Regions from separate parts of the Streptomyces sp. NPDC058308 genome, predicted to be linked through region 4. Evidence: riboswitches for the same ligand, from Rfam matches in the RefSeq annotation. Region 4 holds a riboswitch; each other region holds the start of a gene.

Region 1 (4,854 bases), on a different contig from region 4:
GTTCTTCGCGCCCGCCCTGATGGCGTCGCGGATGCGGTCGTACGTGCCGCAGCGGCAGATGTCGGGACGGCGGCCTCGGCCCGCTGACCGGCGGCCGTGTCGGCGTGTGGCCTGCCGTACGACGCGAGGCGGGCCCGGGCCCGAGGCCGGGAGACTTCGCTGATCGGGAGAGGCGGAGAGCTACCCGGGCGGGGCGGCCAGCGTCTCGCTCTGTCGGGAGCGCCGCAGCGAGGCGGCGACGAACCCCGAGGCCTTGAGCTCCTCGACGAGGTCACGGAGGAACTCGACCGTCCCGGGCGCGCGGCTCCGCGTCGTACCCACCGCCTGCCGGATCTGCATGAACCGGTCCTCGATCAGCCGCAGCTCGGGGTGGTCCGCCACGTACGCGGTCAGCGGCTGCCTGATGCCCGCAGCGACCTCCAGGCCTTCGGCGCGGAACACGTCGACTCCCTCCTCGCCGCGCACGACGCTCGCGTGCCGCAGCGTGCGGGAGAGGAACAGGTCGTAGGCGGAGCCCCGTTTCACCCCGATCCGCACCCCCGCCCGGTCGACGTCGGCCGCCGCGGTGAAGGGCGATTCCCTGGGCACGGCGTACACGCCCTCGATCACGACGTACGGCGCCGTGAAGGCGACCTCGGCCTCGCGGGCGGGCTCGACGGCGAGGAAGCAGAGGTCGGCCCGGCCCTCCGCCATGGCCTCGTACGACTTGCGTGCCGCGTCGAAGCAGAGGAGTTCCACGGGGACGCCGAGGCGGTCGCCGATCTCGCGTGCGATGTCGACGGTGATGCCGGAGGGTGCCGCCGAAGTGCCCTGGGCGAGGACCGGGTTGCCCAGGTTGATGGACGCCCGGAGCACGCCGGCCGGGGCCAGGTCCTGGGCGACGGCAGCAGGCGTGATCTTCATGAGGCGGAGTTTAGGACATGCCCCTGGGGGACGTCCGCGAGAGGCCATCCCCTCCGAGCCCTGCCCTGCCCGCCGAACACCGTGCGTACCGGCCTGCCTACCGCTCGGTCCCCGTATCGCAGCACGTCGCTCGATGTTCGCCTCTGCTTCACCCGCCGCTGTCGTGGATCGGCGAGCATCTGAGGTCCGGCCCGGAGCCGGTCGAGATCCATGTCGCGGTACCCCGAGGGGACAACGTTGCAACGCCCACGTCCAGGACGTACGTACCAAGGAGGCAGAACGCGCACGGCGGTCTCCCTCACGGCCCTCCTTTCGCTCTCCCTGGCGGGATGCGGTGTCGCGGGCATCGGGGGTGACGACGAGGACGGCGACGAGCGCGCCGCCGCGCGCTCCTCCGCCGTCGCGGGGATCGACTGCGCCGACACCGGCAAGGTTCCGGGCACCGGGTCGAGCGCCCAGCAGAACGCCATGAAGTACTGGATCAAGCAGTACCAGAGCGTGTGCCCGGGCGTGCGGATCGCGTACAACCCGATCGGCTCAGGGGCGGGCGGCGCGCAGTTCCTGCGGGGTGCGACCGCGTTCGGCGGCTCCGACAGCGCGCTGAAGCCCGAGGAGGTCGAGCGCTCGAAGGGCGTCTGCCGGGGCGGGCGCGCGATCGACCTGCCCATGGTCGGCGGGCCCATCGCGATCGGGTACGACCTGCCGGGCGTGGAGGACCTCGTCCTGGACGCTCCGACCCTCGCCAGGATCTTCGACCGGAAGATCACCTCCTGGGACGACCCGGAGATCCGGCGCCTCAACCCCGACGCCGATCTGCCGTCCATGCCGGTCCGCCCCGTGCACCGGTCGGACGACTCCGGGACCACGCAGAACTTCCAGGCCTACCTCGCGGGCGCGGCGCCCGGCGCCTGGGCCCACCCGGTCGGCAAGGCCTGGCAGGGCGGGGGTGGCGCCTCCGCGAGCGGGTCCAGTGGCGTGGCATCGGAGGTGACCTCGGGGTTCGGCGCCATCGGCTACTTCGAGCTGTCCTTCGCGCGGGACCGGCGGATAGAGACCGTGAGCATCGACACGGGCGCGCCCGCCCCGGTCGCACCGACGCCCACGACGGCGTCTGCCGGGATCGCGCAGGCGCGCGTCGCGGGCAAGGGCCGGGACATGAAGCTGAAGTTCCGCTACGGCGCCGCGAATCCGGGCGCGTACCCGATCGTCCAGGTGACCTACGAGATCGTCTGCGACAAGGGGAACCGCAAGGAGACGCTGCCCGCCCTCAAGTCGTTCCTGACGTACACGGCGAGCAAGGCGGGCCAGAAGGAACTGTCCGGCCTGCACTACGCGCCGCTCCCGGAGTCGGTCGCCGGTCAGGTGCGCGACGTGGTCGGCACGCTGTCCTGACGTACGGATGCGGGATCACGTGCGGGTGATCCCCGTCGCGCTCACTCTCGTCATCGAGGTAGCCGGTCTTTGAGTATCCGTACTCATGATCGGGATCCACGGCTCGCGCAAGCTGGTGTGGCAACGGCATGACGAGTCGACGTGAAGGAGTCAACAGTGGCCAGGAAGAACCGAGTTCGTACCGCCCCGCCAGCGGTCGGCGGCCGTGCGGCGCGGGCCGTGGTGGGACTCGCGCTGGCGGGCGTGGCGGGCGCCGTGCTCTCCGGCTGCTCCACGCAGGACGCGACCTGTGGCGGCGGCGAGTATCCCGTCCTGCGGGTGGGCAGCAGCGGGTCCGCGTGTCAGCCCGACGGAGAAGAGCCGCCCAAGGGCTACGCCCGCTACCCGGAGGGGAAGGTCCCCGAGCATGTCGGGGACAAGTGGGGCACGTACTGGAACGACCACACGCTCGACAAGGACGGCAGGATCGTCAAGCTGAAGGACGGCGAGTGAGCGGGCGGACACCGACTCGCCCGACGGGGTGGACTTACTAGGACGTCCAACTATATGTTCGTGACCAGAGCCCGCGGTGCAGGGAAGCCGGTGTGAATCCGGCGCGGTCCCGCCACTGTGACCGGGGAGTGCGTTCTCGCCGAGCGATACGCCACTGACGGAGCAAGTCCCGTCGGGAAGGCAGGGGAACGTGCGCTGATCCGGGAGTCAGGATACCGGCCGCGGGGTGTTCCGTGTTGTCCACGAGGATGGAGCAGACACGCATGGCACCGGTCCGTGACCACGACCCAGGTGATCCGGCGAAGCGAGCGGCGACCCCTGTCGACGCCCGACTCCACGACGGCTCTTAGGCCTTCGCGTCCCACGTCAGAACCGCGCGCCCACCTCACCCGGTGGCGTCGTCGGCCTGCCGTGCCATCCCCGGACTCACCTGACGAGAGCAGGCTCTCATGGTCCGTGAACTGACACATTTCATCGGCGGCAAGCATGTGCGCGGGGCGTCCGGGCTCTTCGCCGATGTGTACGACCCCAACACCGGTTGCGTACAGGCACATGTGCCGCTGGCCGGGCGTGACGAGACGGTCGCGGCGATCGCCGACGCCGAGTCGGCGCAGCGTGCGTGGGGTGAGTGGAACCCGCAGCGGCGCGCCCGCGTCCTGCTGCGCTTCCTCCAACTCGTCGACGAGGAGCGGGAGTCCCTGGCCCGGCTGCTCTCCCGCGAGCACGGCAAGACGGTCGCCGACGCCCACGGTGACCTGCAACGCGGCCTCGAAGTCGTCGAGTTCGCCGCGGGCATCCCGCACCTCCTGAAGGGCGAGTTCACCGACAACGCCGGCACCGGCATCGACGTGCACTCCCTGCGGGTGCCCCTCGGTGTCACCGCCGGGATCACCCCGTTCAACTTCCCCGCGATGATCCCGCTGTGGAAGGCGGCCCCCGCGCTCGCCTGTGGCAACTCCTTCGTCCTCAAGCCGTCCGAACGCGCGCCCTCCGTACCGCTCAGGCTCGCCGAGCTGTTCCTGGAGGCGGGCCTGCCGCCCGGTGTCCTGAACGTCGTCAACGGAGGCAAGGAGACCGTCGACACCCTCCTGGAGGACCCCCGGGTCCAGGCGCTCGGCTTCGTCGGGTCCACGCCGATCGCCGCGCACATCTACGCCACCGCCGCCGCGCACGGCAAACGCGCCCAGTGCTTCGGCGGCGCCAAGAACCACATGATCGTCATGCCCGACGCCGACCTCGACCAGGCCGTGGACGCCCTCATCGGTGCCGGGTACGGCTCGGCGGGGGAGCGTTGCATGGCCATCGCGGTCGCCGTCCCCGTGGGCGAGGGGACCGCCGACGCGCTCGTCGCCCGGCTCAAGGAACGCGTCGCGGACCTGCGCATCGGCCGCTCCGACGACCCCGGGACGGACTTCGGCCCGCTGGTGAGCCGCGACGCGCTCGACCGGGTCCGCCGCTACGTGGACGTCGGCGTCAGCGAAGGGGCCGAACTGGTCGTGGACGGACGGGACTTCACGCTGCCCGGTCACGAGAACGGCTTCTTTGCCGGAGCCACGCTCTTCGACCGCGTCTCGCCCCGCATGCGGATCTACCGTGAGGAGATCTTCGGCCCGGTGCTGTGCGTGGTCCGCGCGGCCGACTACGAGACCGCTCTGCGCCTGCCCACCGAACACCCCTACGGCAACGGCGTCGCCCTCTTCACCAGGGACGGCGACACCGCCCGCGACTTCACCCGCCGCGTCGGCGCGGGCATGGTCGGGGTCAACGTGCCGATCCCCGTCCCGGTGGCTTACCACACCTTCGGCGGCTGGAAGCGGTCCGGCTTCGGCGATCTCAACCAGCACGGCCCCGACGCCGTCCGCTTCTACACCCGTACGAAGACCGTCACCTCGCGCTGGCCCTCCGGGGCCAGGGAGGGCGCGAGTTTCACCATCCCGACGATGGGATGACGGCGATGACATCGATGGCCACCACCCTCACCAAGGACCAGCTCGCACTGGCCGAGGTCACACTCGACTTCGCCGACACGTATCTGGCGCCGCACGCCGTCGCCTGGGACCGCGACAA
Region 2 (4,854 bases), on a different contig from region 4:
GAGCGAGTGGTGCTGCGGCCCGCCCCGACGGGCACCGCGGCCTGCGCCAGCGGGATCTCCGCCACGGACACCACGTACACGCCCGGCTCGACCGCCTACTTCCAAGGCACCTGGCCGGACTCGCCGGCCACCGTGGAGCTGCGCGCACGGGAGCTGACGGGCCCAGTCAGCCTGCGGCCCTTCGGCGACGAGGAGGACAAGGCGAGGTGCTGCAAGGACGGATCGATCGCCGTGGACCTGCCGGGGCCTGACGGCTTCGGTGGCCTGCGGCCCACAGTGATCGACGTGACGCTCGTGACGAAGAACGGGGCCCGGGTCGCCAGGCGGGCGGCGTTCACCCTCGACTGGAGCGGCGTCGCGCCACCTACCTCCCGGTCGTCTTCGCCGTCGTCCGTATCGCGGTCGCCCGGCTCCCTCGGCCCGGCGAACGCGTTCGCCCGATGAGCGGGCCCCCGCCCCCCGAACCGAGACCAGGACCGGAGCCAGAACCCGCGCCGGGACCCGCCCCGGACCCGGCTCCGCCCCCAAACCCCCCGCCTGACCCAGAACCCGAGCCCGCCCCACCCGCACCACCGCCTCCTCCCACACTCCCCGCCGACCCCAGAGTCGGCTGGGTGGAGATCGTCGGCGCCATCGGGTCCCTCGTCACCCTTCTGACCGCGGTCCTGTTCTACTTCGGCTGGGCGAGCACCGACGCCGAGACCAAGGCGCTCGGGCTGCGCGACACCGTGTTCCACTTCTCCACCAGCGACTATCTGTTGCGCAGTGTCGGCGCTCTCTATCTCCCCGCCTGGCTGGCCGCGGGTGCGGCCCTCGGCGTGCTCGGGCTGCTCCGCTGGGCGGCGGGCGAACCGGAACGGCTCGCCCGCGCCGTCCGGGTGCTCCGGTTCGCCTGGGCCGTGCCCGTCGTCCTCGTACCGCTGTATCCGCTCAGCCCGTGGCTGTTCGACCTGCTGCTGCCGCTCACCGCGATCGGCGGCTTCGCGCTCAACGCGTACGCCCGCACGCGCACGCGCCGGGACCTGCGGCTCTGGGGGCTCACGCTGTTCGTCTGCGTCCTGTCACTGTTCTGGGCCGTGTCGGCGTACGCGGCGATCGCCGGCCGCGGCCGCGCGGACCTGACCGAACGGACCCTCCGGAGCGACTTCCCCGCGGTCGTCGTCTTCAGCGAGAAGGACTTGATGATCCGGGGCGGCGGCAGTTGTTTCCGGCGCGTCACCGACAAGGGCAGCCAGTACGCGTACGAGTACGCGGGTCTGCGCCTGTTCCACGTCTCCGGAGACCGCACCTTCCTCGTCCCACGGGACTGGTCCCCCGGGGACGGCACCCTCTACGTCCTCAAAGAGGGGGCGGGCCAGCGCGTCGACCTCCTCAGCGGGGCCGGTCGCCGGGAACAGGAGTGCCGGGGTTAGGGCCCTTCTGACGGATCTCCGCAGGGTCGCGACGCCCGGCGCGGCGGACGGCGGCTTACGACCCAGCGCAGCAGGACCACCGAGCACACCGCGGCGAACGCGCACCACGTCGAGATGTACTCCTGCCGCCACAGCACGACGGAGACCGCGGCCCCGACCGCGACCAGGACGCCGAAGAGGACCAGGCCCCGGTCGCCGGACAAGAGCAGGGAGCCGATGGTGGCGAGGAGGTAGCCGGCGACGATCAGCTGCGCCTGCGGCAGGCCAAGGGAGTATCCGACCGTGTGCCCCCGGATCCCGGCCGTCACGGTGCGGGCCGCCAGCACGTAGGTGAGCGTCGCCGCCGTTGCGATGCCCGCCGCCAGCGGCACGAGGAGGCGGCGGCGAGCGCTCGGCGGCGCGGAGCACAGCACGGCCGCCGGTACCCACAGCGGAAGGAGCGGGAGCGCGATGACGGCCCAGGCAACGGTGGCGGGCCCGGTGCCGCCGTCGTGGTGCCAGACGGCTGCCTCGATGATCTGGTGGAGGCCCAGGAGGAGCGGCAGCGCGGCCAGCGGCAGGTCACGGGGGCGCCGGGCCGCCAGGGTCACGGAGGCGACCCCCACGGCCGTGATGCCCGCGCCTGCGACGAGGTCGGCCGTCTCGCTCCAGCACATGGCAGCCACGGTACGGCCGCCCCGGCGCGGGAGCGCGTCGGCCGTGCCTTTCGGGGGGGGGCTCCCCCCGGGGGGCCACCGCCCTCCACTTCCCGCCCGCCGCGTCGGCGAAGCACCCACCTCACGTGTTCCACCTCACCCTTCCAATGCCCAACGCGACGCGGTCCACCGGCGGGTGGCCCCGTATGGTGATCCGTACAGCTGGTTCGCCCCGTCCGCCAGGCGGGAGCGTCGCAAGAGGGAACCCGGTGTGAATCCGGGACTGCCCCGCAGCGGTGAGCGGGAACGACCGCCGTCACATGCACTGGGACCGCCACTCCGGTCCTGGGAAGCGACGGCCAGTAGGTGTCCGACCGCCTTCTTCAGGAAGGCGCTGGACGGGCCCGTGAGTCCGAAGACCTGCCCGCTGTCCGTGTGCGAACCATTCGTGCGCGGATATCTCGGTGACCTCGAGGGCGGGTCGGCGTACACACTGGACGGACGACCGCGTCGACCACGCGATCCCGAACCGCCCGGTGCTGCCACCCTTCGCGCTCTCGTCCCGTCTCCGGGATCTCAGGGATTCATCTCGCGAAGGAGATCTCCGTGACCACCAAGCCCGCAGCCGCGGCAGTACGGGCCACCGTGTACGGCTACCCCCGCCAGGGTGCCAACCGGGAACTCAAGAAGGCGATCGAGGGCTACTGGAAGGGCCGCGTCACCGCGGACGCCCTCCGGGACGCCGCCGCCGAGCTCCGCCGCTCGAACTGGCGTGAACTCGCCGACGCCGGCATCGGCGAAGTCCCGACCGGCGACTTCTCGTACTACGACCACGTCCTCGACACCAGCGTCATGGTCGGCGCCCTCCCCGAGCGGCACCGTCGCGCGGTCGACGCGGACGCGCTCGACGGCTACTTCGCGATGGCGCGCGGCACCCAGGACGTGGCGCCGCTGGAAATGACGAAGTGGTTCGACACCAACTACCACTACCTGGTCCCCGAGTTGGCTCCCGGGACGGTGTTCCGGGCCGACTCCGCCAAGCAGGTCGGCGAGTTCAAGGAGGCCCGGGCGCTGGGTCTGACGGCGCGGCCCGTCCTCGTCGGCCCGGTCACCTACCTCCTCCTGGCCAAGCCCGCCCCCGGGGTGGCCGCCGACTTCGACCCGCTGACCCTCCTCGACCGCCTCCTGCCGGTGTACGCCGAGGTCCTCGCCGACCTGCGCGCGGCGGGCGCCGAATGGGTCCAGCTCGACGAGCCCGCGCTCGTCCAGGACCGCACGCCGGCCGAGCTCAACGCGGCCGAGCGCGCCTACCGCGACCTCGGCGCCCTCACCGACCGGCCGAAACTGCTGGTCGCCTCGTACTTCGACCGACTCGGCGACGCCCTTCCGGTGCTCGCCAAGGCCCCGGTCGACGGCCTCGCACTCGACTTCACCGACGCGGCCGCCGCCAACCTCGACGCGCTCGCGGCCGTCGGAGGGCTGCCCGGCAAGCGGCTGGTGGCGGGCGTCGTCAACGGACGCAACATCTGGGTCAACGACCTGGAGAAGTCCCTCACCACGCTCGGCACGCTGCTCGGCCTGGCCGACCGGGTCGACGTGGCCGCCTCCTGCTCCCTGCTCCATGTCCCCGTCGACGCGGCCCTCGAACGGGACATCGAGCCGCAGATCCTGCGCTGGCTGGCCTTCGCACGCCAGAAGACCACCGAGATCGTCACGCTCGCACGGGGCCTGGCCCAGGGCACCGACACGATCTCCACCCAACTCGCCGCGAACCGCGCCGATCTGGCTTCCCGGGCCGGCTCCCCCATCACCCGTGACCCGGCCGTCCGCGCCCGCACCGGGGCCGTGACGGCGGCCGACGCCCGCCGCTCCCAGCCGTATGCGGAGCGTGCGGCGGCCCAGCGCACCGCCCTCGGCCTGCCGCTCCTCCCGACGACCACCATCGGCTCCTTCCCGCAGACCGGCGAACTGCGGGCCGCCCGCGCCGACTTGCGGGCCGGCCGGATCGACGGTGACGGGTACGAGGAGCGCATCAAGGCCGAGATCCAGGAAGTGATCTCCTTCCAGGAGAAGGCGGGCATCGACGTCCTGGTGCACGGCGAGCCCGAACGCAACGACATGGTGCAGTACTTCGCCGAGCAGCTCACCGGGTACCTCGCCACCCAGCACGGCTGGGTCCAGTCCTACGGCACCCGCTATGTGCGACCGCCGATCCTCGCGGGTGACATTTCGCGGCCCGAGCCGATGACGGTGCGCTGGACGACATACGCCCAGTCGCTCACCGGCCGCCCCGTCAAGGGCATGCTCACCGGCCCCGTCACCATGCTCGCCTGGTCCTTCGTCCGTGACGACCAGCCGCTCGGGGACACCGCCCGCCAGGTCGCCCTCGCCCTGCGCGACGAGGTCGTCGGCCTGGAGGCGGCCGGGACGTCGGTCATCCAGGTCGACGAGCCCGCGCTGCGCGAGACGCTGCCGCTGCGCGCCGCCGACCACCCGGCCTATCTGGCCTGGGCGACCGAGGCGTTCCGTCTCACCACGAGCGGGGTGCGGCCGGACACGCAGATCCATACGCACATGTGCTACGCCGAGTTCGGTGACATCGTCCAGGCCATCGACGACCTCGACGCCGACGTCATCAGCCTGGAGGCGGCCCGCTCCCACATGCAGGTCGCCCGGGAGCTCGCGGCGCACGGCTATCCGCGGGAGGCGGGTCCTGGCGTGTACGACATCCACTCGCCGCGGGTGCCGAGCGCCGACGAGGCCGCGGCCCTGTTGCGCACGGGACTCGAGGCGATCCCCGCCGAACG
Region 3 (4,854 bases), on a different contig from region 4:
CATCAGGCCGACGAAGCCGATGGCCCCGCTGTAGGCGACGAGGACGCCGGTGAGGAGCGAGGCGAGCACGAAGACGCCGACGCGGAAGCGGGCGGCGTCCAGGCCGAGGACGGTGGCGCCCTCCTCACCGGCGAGGAGCAGGTCGAGGGGGCGGGCCATGGCCACCAGGAGGGCCGTGCCGACGATCAGCGTGGCGCAGGGCAGGGCGAGCATGTCCCAGCGGGCGCTGCCGAGGCCGCCGAGCGTCCAGTACAGGACGTCCTTGAGGTGGTCCGCGCTGTCGGCGGTGACCAGGATGAGGCTGGTCAGCGCGGACAGGACGTACGAGACGGCGACGCCCGCGAGGATCAGGCGGCCGGTGGCGAAGCCGCCGCCGCCGCTTCTGGCCAGGGCGTAGACGAGGACCAGCGAGATCAGGGCGCCCGCGAAGGAGGCGGCCGGGATCGTGACGGTGGTCGACAGGGCGGCGCCGAGCCCGAAGACGCTGCCGAGCACGATGGCGCAGACCGCGCCGACGGAGGCGCCCGAGGAGACGCCGAGCAGGAACGGGTCGGCGAGGGGGTTGCGGACGAGGGCCTGGAGGACGGTGCCGATGACGGCGAGGCCCGCCCCGACGGTGGCTCCGAGGATGACCCTGGGGAGTCTTACGTCGAGGACGATGGTGCGGAAGGGGGAGGGTTCCGCTCTTCCCGTGAGGATCTCTATGACCTGGCTCGGGGGGATGCGGACGGAGCCGAGGGCCAGCCCGGCGAGTACCGATCCCGCCAGGGCGGCTGTGAGTACCGTCAGGACGATTAGGCGCCGTCCCCCCGCGTCCCGTCTGTCGCCCTGCGGGCTCGTCCTCAAACGCCGGACGGGCTGAAAGATCCGCCCCACGGGCTGGATAAGCCACCGGGCGGGGTGAAAGATCCGCCCCACGGGTTGAATGAGCCACCCGACGGGCTGAAAGATCCGCCGCCGCACCGGCTGAACAGGCCTCACAGCTGCGCCGCCAGCTTCCTCACCGCCTCCGGTGCTCGTACGCCGGTGACCACGTCCGACAGGGGCAGGACCGCGAAGCTCTTGTTCCTGATGGCCGGGACGTCCTGGAGGGCCGGGTCGTCGAGGAGGCGCTTCTTCTTCTGGGCGACGGACGTGGCGCCGTAGTCGAGGATCAGGATGGTCTGGGGCCCGCGCTCGACGACCTTCTCCCAGGACGCGTCGCTGAAGGACTTGTTCACGTCGGCGAAGACGTTGTGGCCGCCCGCCCGTTCGATGATGTCGTTGCCGATGCCCCGGCCGCCCGCCGTGAACGCGGACTTGTCGCCGTTGTCGTAGACGAAGACGGAGCGGGCCTTCTTGCCCTGGGACTTGCCCTGGGGCTTGCCCTGGGACTTGGACTTGGCGGCGGTGGCGGCCAGTTCGCGGCGGGCGTCGCCGATCCACCGGTCGGCGCGGGCCCGCACCCCGAACGTGGCGCCGACCTCGCGGACCTCGCGGTAGACGTCGTCCATGGAGACGGGGTGCCCGGCGCAGCCCTCGACGTTGAGGCGGCTGTGGATGCCGGACTTGGCGAGGGCCGAGCGGCTGCGGCCGTCGCCGGCGAGGAAGGCGCTCGCGTAGCCGCCGTACACGTAGTCGGGGTCGGCGGAGAGCAGCTTCTCGTAGGAGGGGTACTCCTTGGCGAGCACCGGGATCGACTTGTACGCCTTCTCGTACTCGGGCAGGACCTTGTCATCGAGGTAGGCGGTGCCCACGAGCCTGTCGCCGAGGCCGAGTTCGAGCATCACCTCGGTGGCGTGCTGGTTCATGGTGACGGCGCGCTTCGGGGGTGCGTCGTACGTGGTCCGCACGCCGCAGTTGGTGACGGTGTACGGGAATCCGGCGGCCTTGGCGGCGGGCCCGGTGGCACCGCCCGAGTCGGACGAGGAGCACGCGGCGAGCGGGACGAGCAGGGCGGCCGCGGCGAGCGCGCGTATGCCGGTGTGGCGGCGGGACATGGCTGAGCTGCCTCCTCCAGGGGATTTCCGCGTCCCCTGCGTTGCGTGGAGAAAGGCGGCAGGTCAGTTCCTGACTCCCCCGCCCCCGGCCGGTGCTTGCCGGGGGGACGGGGTCACAGTGGCGGGACCGTGCCGGGTTCGCACCGGCTTCCTGGCTCCTGCCGCCTCAATGGGTGGTCGGGGTCAGTATGCCTCGACGACCTGCACCTCTTCCTCGGTGACCACGCCGTCCACGATCCGGTAGGAGCGGAACTGGAAGGGGCCCGCGTCGTCGGTGTCCGCCGTGGAGACCAGGACGTAGTGCGCGCCGGGCTCGTTGGCGTAGGTGATGTCGGTGCGCGAGGGGTAGGCCTCGGTCGCGGTGTGCGAGTGGTAGACGATCACCGGCTCCTCGTCGCGGTCGTCCATGTCGCGGTAGAGCTTGAGGAGGTCGCCCGAGTCGAACTCGTAGAACGTGGGCGAGCGGGCCGCGTTCAGCATCGGGATGAAGCGCTCGGGGCGGCCGGTGCCCGCCGGGCCCGCGACCACACCGCAGGCCTCGTCGGGGTGGTCCTGGCGCGCGTGCGCGACGATCTGGTCGTGGAGGGCCTGGGTGAGGGTCAGCATGGGAGTCAGGATAAGCAGAGGGCCCGCACCGTACCGAAGTGTGGTACGGGCGGGCCCGAATGCTGGACAGGGGCCTTGGAGAGCCTCAGTCCTTCCGGATGAGGGTCAGTCCTTCGCGACGGAGTCGGAGACGCCGACCTTCTGCCGATTGAAGGCCGCAGCCTGCGGGTTGCGGCTCTTGAGGACCAGGTAGGAGACCGTGAGGATCGCGATCCAGACCGGAGCGGCGTAGAGCGAGACGCGGTTGTCCTTGTCGATGCCCATCATCACGATGACCATGCCGATGAAGAGCAGCGCGAACCAGCTGGTGTACGGGGCTCCCGGCGCCCGGAAGGTGGACTGCGGCAGCTCGCCGCGGTCGGCCTTGCGGCGGTAGCGGATCTGGCAGGCCAGGATCATGATCCAGGCCCACATGCCGGAGATGGTGGCGAAGGAGACGACGTAGGTGAACGCCTTGCCGGGCCACTGGTAGTTGATCCAGACGCCGACCAGCATGCACGCGGCGGAGGCGGTGGTACCGACCAACGGCAGGCCGTTCTTCGTGAGCTTGGTGAAGAACTTCGGGCCCTGGCCGTTGAGCGCCAGGTCGCGCAGCATGCGGCCGGTGGAGTACATGCCGGAGTTGCAGGAGGAGAGCGCGGCGGTGAGGACCACGAAGTTCACGATCGCGGCGCCGATGCCGAGGCCCATCTTCTCGAAGGCCGCGACGAAGGGCGACACGTCGGGCTTGAACGTCGTCCACGGCACGACGGACAGGATCATGATCAGCGCGCCGACGTAGAAGACGGCGATGCGCCACGGCACGGTGTTGATCGCCTTGGGCAGGACGGTCTTGGGGTCCTTGGACTCGCCCGCGGTGACGCCGACGAGCTCGACGGCGAGGAAGGCGAACATCACGATCTGCAGGGTCATCAGCGTGGAGCCGATGCCGTTGGGGAAGAACCCGCCCTCGTCCCACAGGTGGGTCATGGACGCGGTGTCACCGGCGTCGGAGAAGCCGATGGTGAGGATGCCGACGCAGATCAGGATCATGCCGATGATGGCGGTGACCTTGACCATCGAGAACCAGAACTCCAGCTCGCCGAAGAGCTTCACGGAGATGAGGTTCGCGCCGTACAGGATGACCGTGAAGACCAGCGCGTAGGCCCATTGTGGGAATGAGTCGTGTGTCCAGTACTGCATGTACTGGGCGGCCGCGGTCACTTCGGTGATGCCGGTGACGACCCAGAAGAGCCAGTACGTCCAGCCGGTCACGAATCCGAAGAACGGGCCCATGAACTCGCGTGCGTACTCCGAGAAGGAGCCGGACACGGGCCGGTACATGAGGAGCTCGCCGAGCGCCCGCATGATGAAGAAGATGACGAGGCCCGCGATGGCGTACGCCAGGATGAGGCTGGGGCCGGCCTTGTGGATGGCCTTGCCCGCGCCGAGGAACAGGCCGGTGCCGATGGCACCGCCGATCGCGATCATCTGGATCTGCCGGGCCCCGAGCCCGCGCTGATACCCCTCGCCCTCGCCGGACGAGCCCTGCACGACCCCACTGCCGCCGTGCTCGTCGTGATGCTCTTCGACCTGCACTGAGGTCATGGTGACGCCTTTCTCCATGCTGATCCGCGCCCGCTCATCTGCGTTTGGCTGCGGATCAGGTCCTGATCCCCCCGGATATGGATGGAGTGCTACCGGCGGTCTGCCGGCTGGAGCGCCCTCGGCGACATGGGTGGCGTCACCGAGCGGTCGTGAAGATTTATCACGGTGGCAACAGTGAGGGAATGAGCCACCTGTGGCGCACACCACAGGAAGAAGCGGACAAAGCGCCCTTGATACCGCAAAGAGGGGCAACGCCTTGACGCGATCGTTATCCGGATTTGAGCATCCGCTGAGCGAACGGCCCGCCCGGTGAACAGAACCTGTCTACTACAACAAATTTCGCTGCCTTCTGCACCGGTTTTCGCCCGGAATCAGTCCAGCAACGTCCCGACCAGCGTTTCCTGCAGTCCGCCCAGCCAGAGGTAGGCCATCACCATCGGCTTGCGGGGGTCGGTGTCGGGGAGGCGGTAGAGCAGATCGGCGTCCTCCTCGTCGGTGACCTCCAGGCGCGTGCCGATCGCGAGCCGGAGGTCGTTGAGGGCTCCCAGCCAGTGCTGGGACTCCTCGACCGACAGTTTCAGGACAGCTCCGCCGTCGCCCGACGCGATCATCGTGTCCAGCGAACGGATCACGACCAGCGCGTCGTCACGCTTCTTGGCCCGCAGGTCGTTCTCGGTGAACC
Region 4 (4,854 bases):
TGCCTGGCGCGGCACGTCGACGATCTCGCTGAGCTGCTCGACGCGTGGGACGCGCCGAGGGCCGTGCTGATCGGGCACTCGTACGGCACCGACCTTGCGAGCCGGTTCTGCCTGAAGCACCCCGGGCGGGTCGCCGGGATGCTGCTGATGTGCGGGCCGTTCGTCGGTGACTGGCGTACCGGCTACCGGGCGGAGCGCGGCCGCCGCATGTCCGCGGCGCGGCGGGAGCGGCTCCGCGCACTGGAGGAACTGCCGGGCCGCACGGAGGAGCAGGAAGTCGAGTTGCTCACCCTGTCCTGGTTCACCGACCACGCCGATCCCGGACGCGGATGGGCCTGGGCCGCGCAGAGCGCCCGGCGGCGGCGCCCGGTCAACTGGGCGATGAACGGTGACCTCGGCAGGGAAGGCCGCGCGGACCCGCTCGACGAACATCTCGACGACCTGTCCGCGCGCCTGCCCGCGCGAACGGAGCTCCTCGGTGGGACCGACGATCCGCGCCCTCTGTCATCACTCGCTTCACTGGCGCTCCGGCTCGGTCTTCCACTGACGCGGATCGAGGGCGCCGGGCACGAACCCTGGTTGGAGCGGCCCGACGCCGTGCGCGCGCACCTCCGACGATTCGTGCGGGGTGCGGCGCACCCGAAGCCTGCGGAAGCGGGCTCCGGCACCCACCAGCGGAAGGACGTCCAGTGACCACGCGCGTGCTGCTCGTCGCGCCTGCCCTGACCGCCGCGGCGCGGCGCGGCGTGTTCGGCGACGGCGAGCCCCTCGACCCGGCCGGCGCGGCACAGACGCGTCGGGCGGCCGGAACCCTGCCCACGGGATGCCAGGTCCTCGTCTCCCCCGGCGCGCGCTGTGCGCAGACCGCCGACGCACTCGGCCTCGGGGCGCGCCTGGAGGCACCCTCTCTGGCCGGTCTCGACCCGGGCAGGTGGCGCGGCAGGTCGCTGGAGGAAGTGAGTGCCGCGGAACCGCAGGCGGTGGGCCGTTGGCTGACCGAGCCGGAGGCCGCGGCTCCGGGCGGAGAGTCCGTGGCGGACGTGTGCTCGCGTGTGGCCGAGTGGCTGGACGCGCTCCGGGCGGACACCCCGTCCGGACGCGTCGTCGCCGTTGTGGAGCCCGAGGTGGTGCGGGCGGCGGCCGTCCATGCGACGGGGGCGCCGCTGTCCGCCTTCTGGCGGTTCGATGTCCTGCCGTTGTCGACGACGGAACTCAGCGGACGCTCCGGACGCTGGAACATGCGGCTCGGCTGCCCGCTCGGTGCCGCGTGACGCGCTCGGTCCAGCGGCACTGGTCAGGGTGGCGGGCCAGCAGCACGGCCCCGCGACGACGAGACGGCCCCCCGACGAGTACGCGCAACTGATCGCGAGCCGTCGGCAGATCGGGGTGTCCGGGCACTCCGCCGCCCTACCGGTCCGCCGCGACCGGCTTCCCGGGCGTGGGCGCCGCGGGCTTCGGCAGCAGCAGGCGCTGCGCCAACTCCCCGAAGATCAGCCCGAAGGCACCCCACAGCGTGGCCTGCATGGCGAGGGCGGAGAGCCGGAAACGCCAGAGCAGGGCGGCCGGGAAATGCTCGGGAACGTCATTGATCACGGGCAGGAACTCGTAGGCCAGTCCAATGGCCACGGCGAAACCGAGCACGGCCACGACGGTCGCGTACCAGGCACCGAGCGCGGGCACAAGCCGCTTGCCCAGCAGGGTCGCGGCGATCGCGAGGAGCACGCTGAGCACCATCATCAGCAGATACAGGGAGGTGCGCTTGCCGATGGTGTCGGGGTTGCCGACAGCGGGCGGACTGGCCGGGTACTTCAGGAACGGCACGACGTACACGGCCAGCAGCGCGCAGCCCGAGAGCAGCAGCGCCGTCGCACGCGGGCCGAACCGGCCGACGCGGCCGAGGGCGAAGCTGTAGGCGAGCGCGGCGATGCCGCCGAAGGCGACCCCGTAGACGAGGACGCCGGTGGCGAGGCCGGCCGTGGACTGCAGGCTCCGGGAGACGAGTTCGACCTCGTCCCCGTGTGCGTGGCTCGCGTGGGCCTCTTCGAAGTCGATGGCGGCGTCGACGTTCGGCTCACCGAGCCAGTAGGCGATGACGAGGGCGAGCACGCCGGCCCCGAGACCGGCGAGCATGCCTCGAACGAGCAGGTTGCGTACGGTTGTCGAGTTCATGAGCGGGCCGAATTTCCCCTGGTGAGTGGCAGTCAGTGGCAGGGGAAGCCGAGCAGATGGCGGGCGTCGTGCACCCATTCATGGACCTCCGCGCCGCTGAACACGGAGGTGGCGCCCTGTTCGGCGCCGACGAAGTACAGCAGGACCAGCATCAGGATTCCGAAGAAGACCGCCCATGGGGCGATCACCTTCAGCGGCAGCTTGACCGGTACGGCAGGTGCGTCGGCGGTCGGCTGAGCGGCGTGTTGCGCCATGGTGGTGCCTCCTTCGGGAGTTCGCGTCCCGTCTCGGTGGTGCAGAGGACGACAGCCACGGGTCTGACTCACGAGCGGTACGGGGACCGCTCGCACACAGTGGCGCGACCGTGCCGGAGTCACACCGGCTTCCGTCGAGCTGTCGTCGATATCGCAGTGACGGTACCGCGTGGCGCGTACATGGCCAAGACCGGCCGCCGTCGGAGCACCCCGGGGAGCGCTCACGCACCCCGGAGCGCGGTTCGGGGCGGAGCCACGCGGCGGGCACCCGTAAAGAGTGATGTGGCGGTGGTGGATGGCCCAGCGGCGATTGAGGCCGGGGTCCGGGGCGGTAGACCTGCGGCTGCGTCAGGCAACACCGGTTCCGCCACGAATGGAGACGTCCCCATGGCAGCCAGGCCAGTACGGGCCACCCGCCGCACCCGTCTGGGCACCCGCGTGCTCGCGCTGGTCGCCACGGCGACGCTCGCCGTGAGCGCCCCCTCGTTCGCGAGTGCACCGGCACACGGGGACGGTGCCGCGCACCGGACCCCGTCACCCTTCACCGGGCAGCCGACCAGCCAGGGACCGGTCCTGGCCGTGAAGTTCGACAACGCGCGGGCCGCACGGCCGCACACCGGTCTCGACCAGGCGGACATCATCTACGTGGAGAAGGTCGAGGGCGGCATGAGCCGCCTGATGGGCGTGTACTCCAGCAGGGTTCCGGAGTCGGTCGGCCCGGTGCGCAGCGCGCGCGAGTCCGACACCGAACTCCTGCGCCAGTTCGGCCGGCCCGTGCTGGCCTACTCCGGGGTGCGCAGCGCTCTGCAGAAGGTGCTCAGGGAAGCCCCGCTGTACGCCCGCCCGCACGACCGTGTGCCGCGCGCCTACTTCCGAGAGAGCGCCCGGCCCGCCCCGCACAACCTCTTCGTACGCCCGCGGGCGCTGCTGCGTTCGGCGCCGCGGGCCGGCCACCCGACCGACATCGGCTTCCGCTTCGGCCCCGCTCCGGCGGGCGGCGCCCCCACCGGCAGCCGGACCGTCCGCTACTCCGCCGCCAGCCACACCTTCGACTGGTCGCCGCGGGAGCACCGGTGGCTCGCCTCCTTCGACGGCGCCCCCGCGCTCAGTACGTCGGGGTCCCGGCTCGGCGCCGCCACCGTCGTGATCCAGTACGTGAACATGCGTCCCTCGCGCTTCAAGGACGTCAACGGCGCGGTGACGCCGTACATCGAGACGGTCGGCAGCGGCCGGGCGCTGGTGCTGCGCGACGGCAGGGCCTACCCCACGCGCTGGAACCGTTCCGCGGCCACCAGGGGCACGGCGTTCACCCGCGACAACGGTGAACCGATGCCCTTCGCCCCGGGGCAGGTCTGGATGGTCTACGCGGACCGCGGCTGAGGCGCACGTCCCCGGCTCCGACGGAGCCGGGAAAAAGACCGGGCGGGCCGGCCGAGGCACTTCCCCTCAGGGGTGCCCCGGCCGGCCCGCCCGCGCCGGACCGTCGTGTCTCACCTGCCCGCAGGGGCAAGCTCCCGGTCCGTCTCGGCCTCGGGTGCCCCCGTGTCGCCGAGGTTCTTGTGCAGCTTCTCGCCCTCCACGTCCACGTTGGGCAGGAGCTTGTCCAGCCAGCGCGGCAGCCACCAGGCGGACTTGCCGAGCAGGGCGAGGACCGCGGGCACGATCGCCATGCGGACGACGAAGGCGTCGAAGAGGACGGCGATGGCCAGACCGAAGCCCATCATCTTGATCATGTCGTCGTTCTCCATGATGAAGCCGGAGAAGACGCTGATCATGATGATCGCGGCCGCGGCCACGACCCGTCCGCCGTGGGTGAAGCCGGTCACGACCGACTCGCCGGGGCGCGCCCCGTGGACGTACGCCTCGCGCATCCGCGTCACGAGGAAGACCTCGTAGTCCATGGCCAGGCCGAAGACCACGCCGATCATGAAGATCGGCATCATGCTCATGATCGGACCCGGCTGGTCGACGCCCACGATGTCCGCGAGCCAGCCCCACTGGAAGACCGCGACCACGGCCCCGAGCGCGGCGGCCACCGAGAGCAGGAAGCCGAGCGCCGCCTTGAGCGGGACCAGGATCGAGCGGAAGACCAGCATCAGGAGCAGGAACGCCAGGCCGACGACCAGCCCGAGGTAGGGCAGGAGGGCGTCGTCCAGGGTCTGCGAGAAGTCGATGGTCATCGCGGTCTGGCCGGTGACCAGGATCTCGGAGCCGGTGTCGGAGCCGATCCCGTCGGCGGTCGAGCGGATCGACTTGACCAGTTCCTCGGTCTCGTGGTCGCTTGGCCCGGTCTTCGGGACGACGTTCATGATGGCGGTGTCGCCGGCCTTGTTGGCCTGGGCCGGGGTCACGGTGGCGACGCCGTCGATCTTGCCGATCGAGTCGCCGACGGTCTTGGCGGCGGCCGCCACACCGGAGTCCTTGCTGACGG

Evidence for each region. Region 4 has a riboswitch for cobalamin ahead of ACFVYL_RS30230 (CbtB-domain containing protein). Riboswitches for the same ligand answer to the same signal wherever they lie in the genome.
Region 1: linked by a shared signal. The riboswitch ahead of ACFVYL_RS14765 (CoA-acylating methylmalonate-semialdehyde dehydrogenase) and the one ahead of ACFVYL_RS30230 (CbtB-domain containing protein) in region 4 are both predicted to bind cobalamin.
Region 2: linked by a shared signal. The riboswitch ahead of metE (5-methyltetrahydropteroyltriglutamate--homocysteine S-methyltransferase) and the one ahead of ACFVYL_RS30230 (CbtB-domain containing protein) in region 4 are both predicted to bind cobalamin.
Region 3: linked by a shared signal. The riboswitch ahead of ACFVYL_RS06170 (ABC transporter substrate-binding protein) and the one ahead of ACFVYL_RS30230 (CbtB-domain containing protein) in region 4 are both predicted to bind cobalamin.

Annotation. Positions count from the first base shown of each region.
Region 1 is NZ_JBHVZA010000009.1:107,567-112,420, forward strand. Features, by position in the region: gene ACFVYL_RS14750 (transporter substrate-binding domain-containing protein) at 181-903, opposite strand; gene pstS (phosphate ABC transporter substrate-binding protein PstS) at 1,141-2,295, shown strand; gene ACFVYL_RS14760 (SCO0607 family lipoprotein) at 2,452-2,787, shown strand; cobalamin riboswitch at 2,845-3,026, shown strand; gene ACFVYL_RS14765 (CoA-acylating methylmalonate-semialdehyde dehydrogenase) at 3,237-4,736, shown strand; gene ACFVYL_RS14770 (acyl-CoA dehydrogenase family protein) at 4,751-4,854, shown strand, end outside.
Region 2 is NZ_JBHVZA010000009.1:97,181-102,034, reverse strand. Features, by position in the region: gene ACFVYL_RS14720 (hypothetical protein) at 1-444, shown strand, start outside; gene ACFVYL_RS14715 (hypothetical protein) at 615-1,412, shown strand; gene ACFVYL_RS14710 (DUF6629 family protein) at 1,409-2,068, opposite strand; cobalamin riboswitch at 2,254-2,490, shown strand; gene metE (5-methyltetrahydropteroyltriglutamate--homocysteine S-methyltransferase) at 2,654-4,854, shown strand, end outside.
Region 3 is NZ_JBHVZA010000003.1:173,975-178,828, reverse strand. Features, by position in the region: gene ACFVYL_RS06175 (FecCD family ABC transporter permease) at 1-795, opposite strand, end outside; gene ACFVYL_RS06170 (ABC transporter substrate-binding protein) at 978-1,979, opposite strand; cobalamin riboswitch at 2,023-2,199, opposite strand; gene ACFVYL_RS06165 (Mov34/MPN/PAD-1 family protein) at 2,163-2,585, opposite strand; gene ACFVYL_RS06160 (amino acid permease) at 2,691-4,172, opposite strand; gene ACFVYL_RS06155 (DUF2017 domain-containing protein) at 4,544-4,854, opposite strand, start outside.
Region 4 is NZ_JBHVZA010000027.1:74,668-79,521, reverse strand. Features, by position in the region: gene ACFVYL_RS30245 (alpha/beta fold hydrolase) at 1-693, shown strand, start outside; gene ACFVYL_RS30240 (histidine phosphatase family protein) at 690-1,271, shown strand; gene ACFVYL_RS30235 (CbtA family protein) at 1,408-2,169, opposite strand; gene ACFVYL_RS30230 (CbtB-domain containing protein) at 2,202-2,423, opposite strand; cobalamin riboswitch at 2,460-2,602, opposite strand; gene ACFVYL_RS30225 (DUF3048 domain-containing protein) at 2,811-3,803, shown strand; gene ACFVYL_RS30220 (MMPL family transporter) at 3,914-4,854, opposite strand, start outside.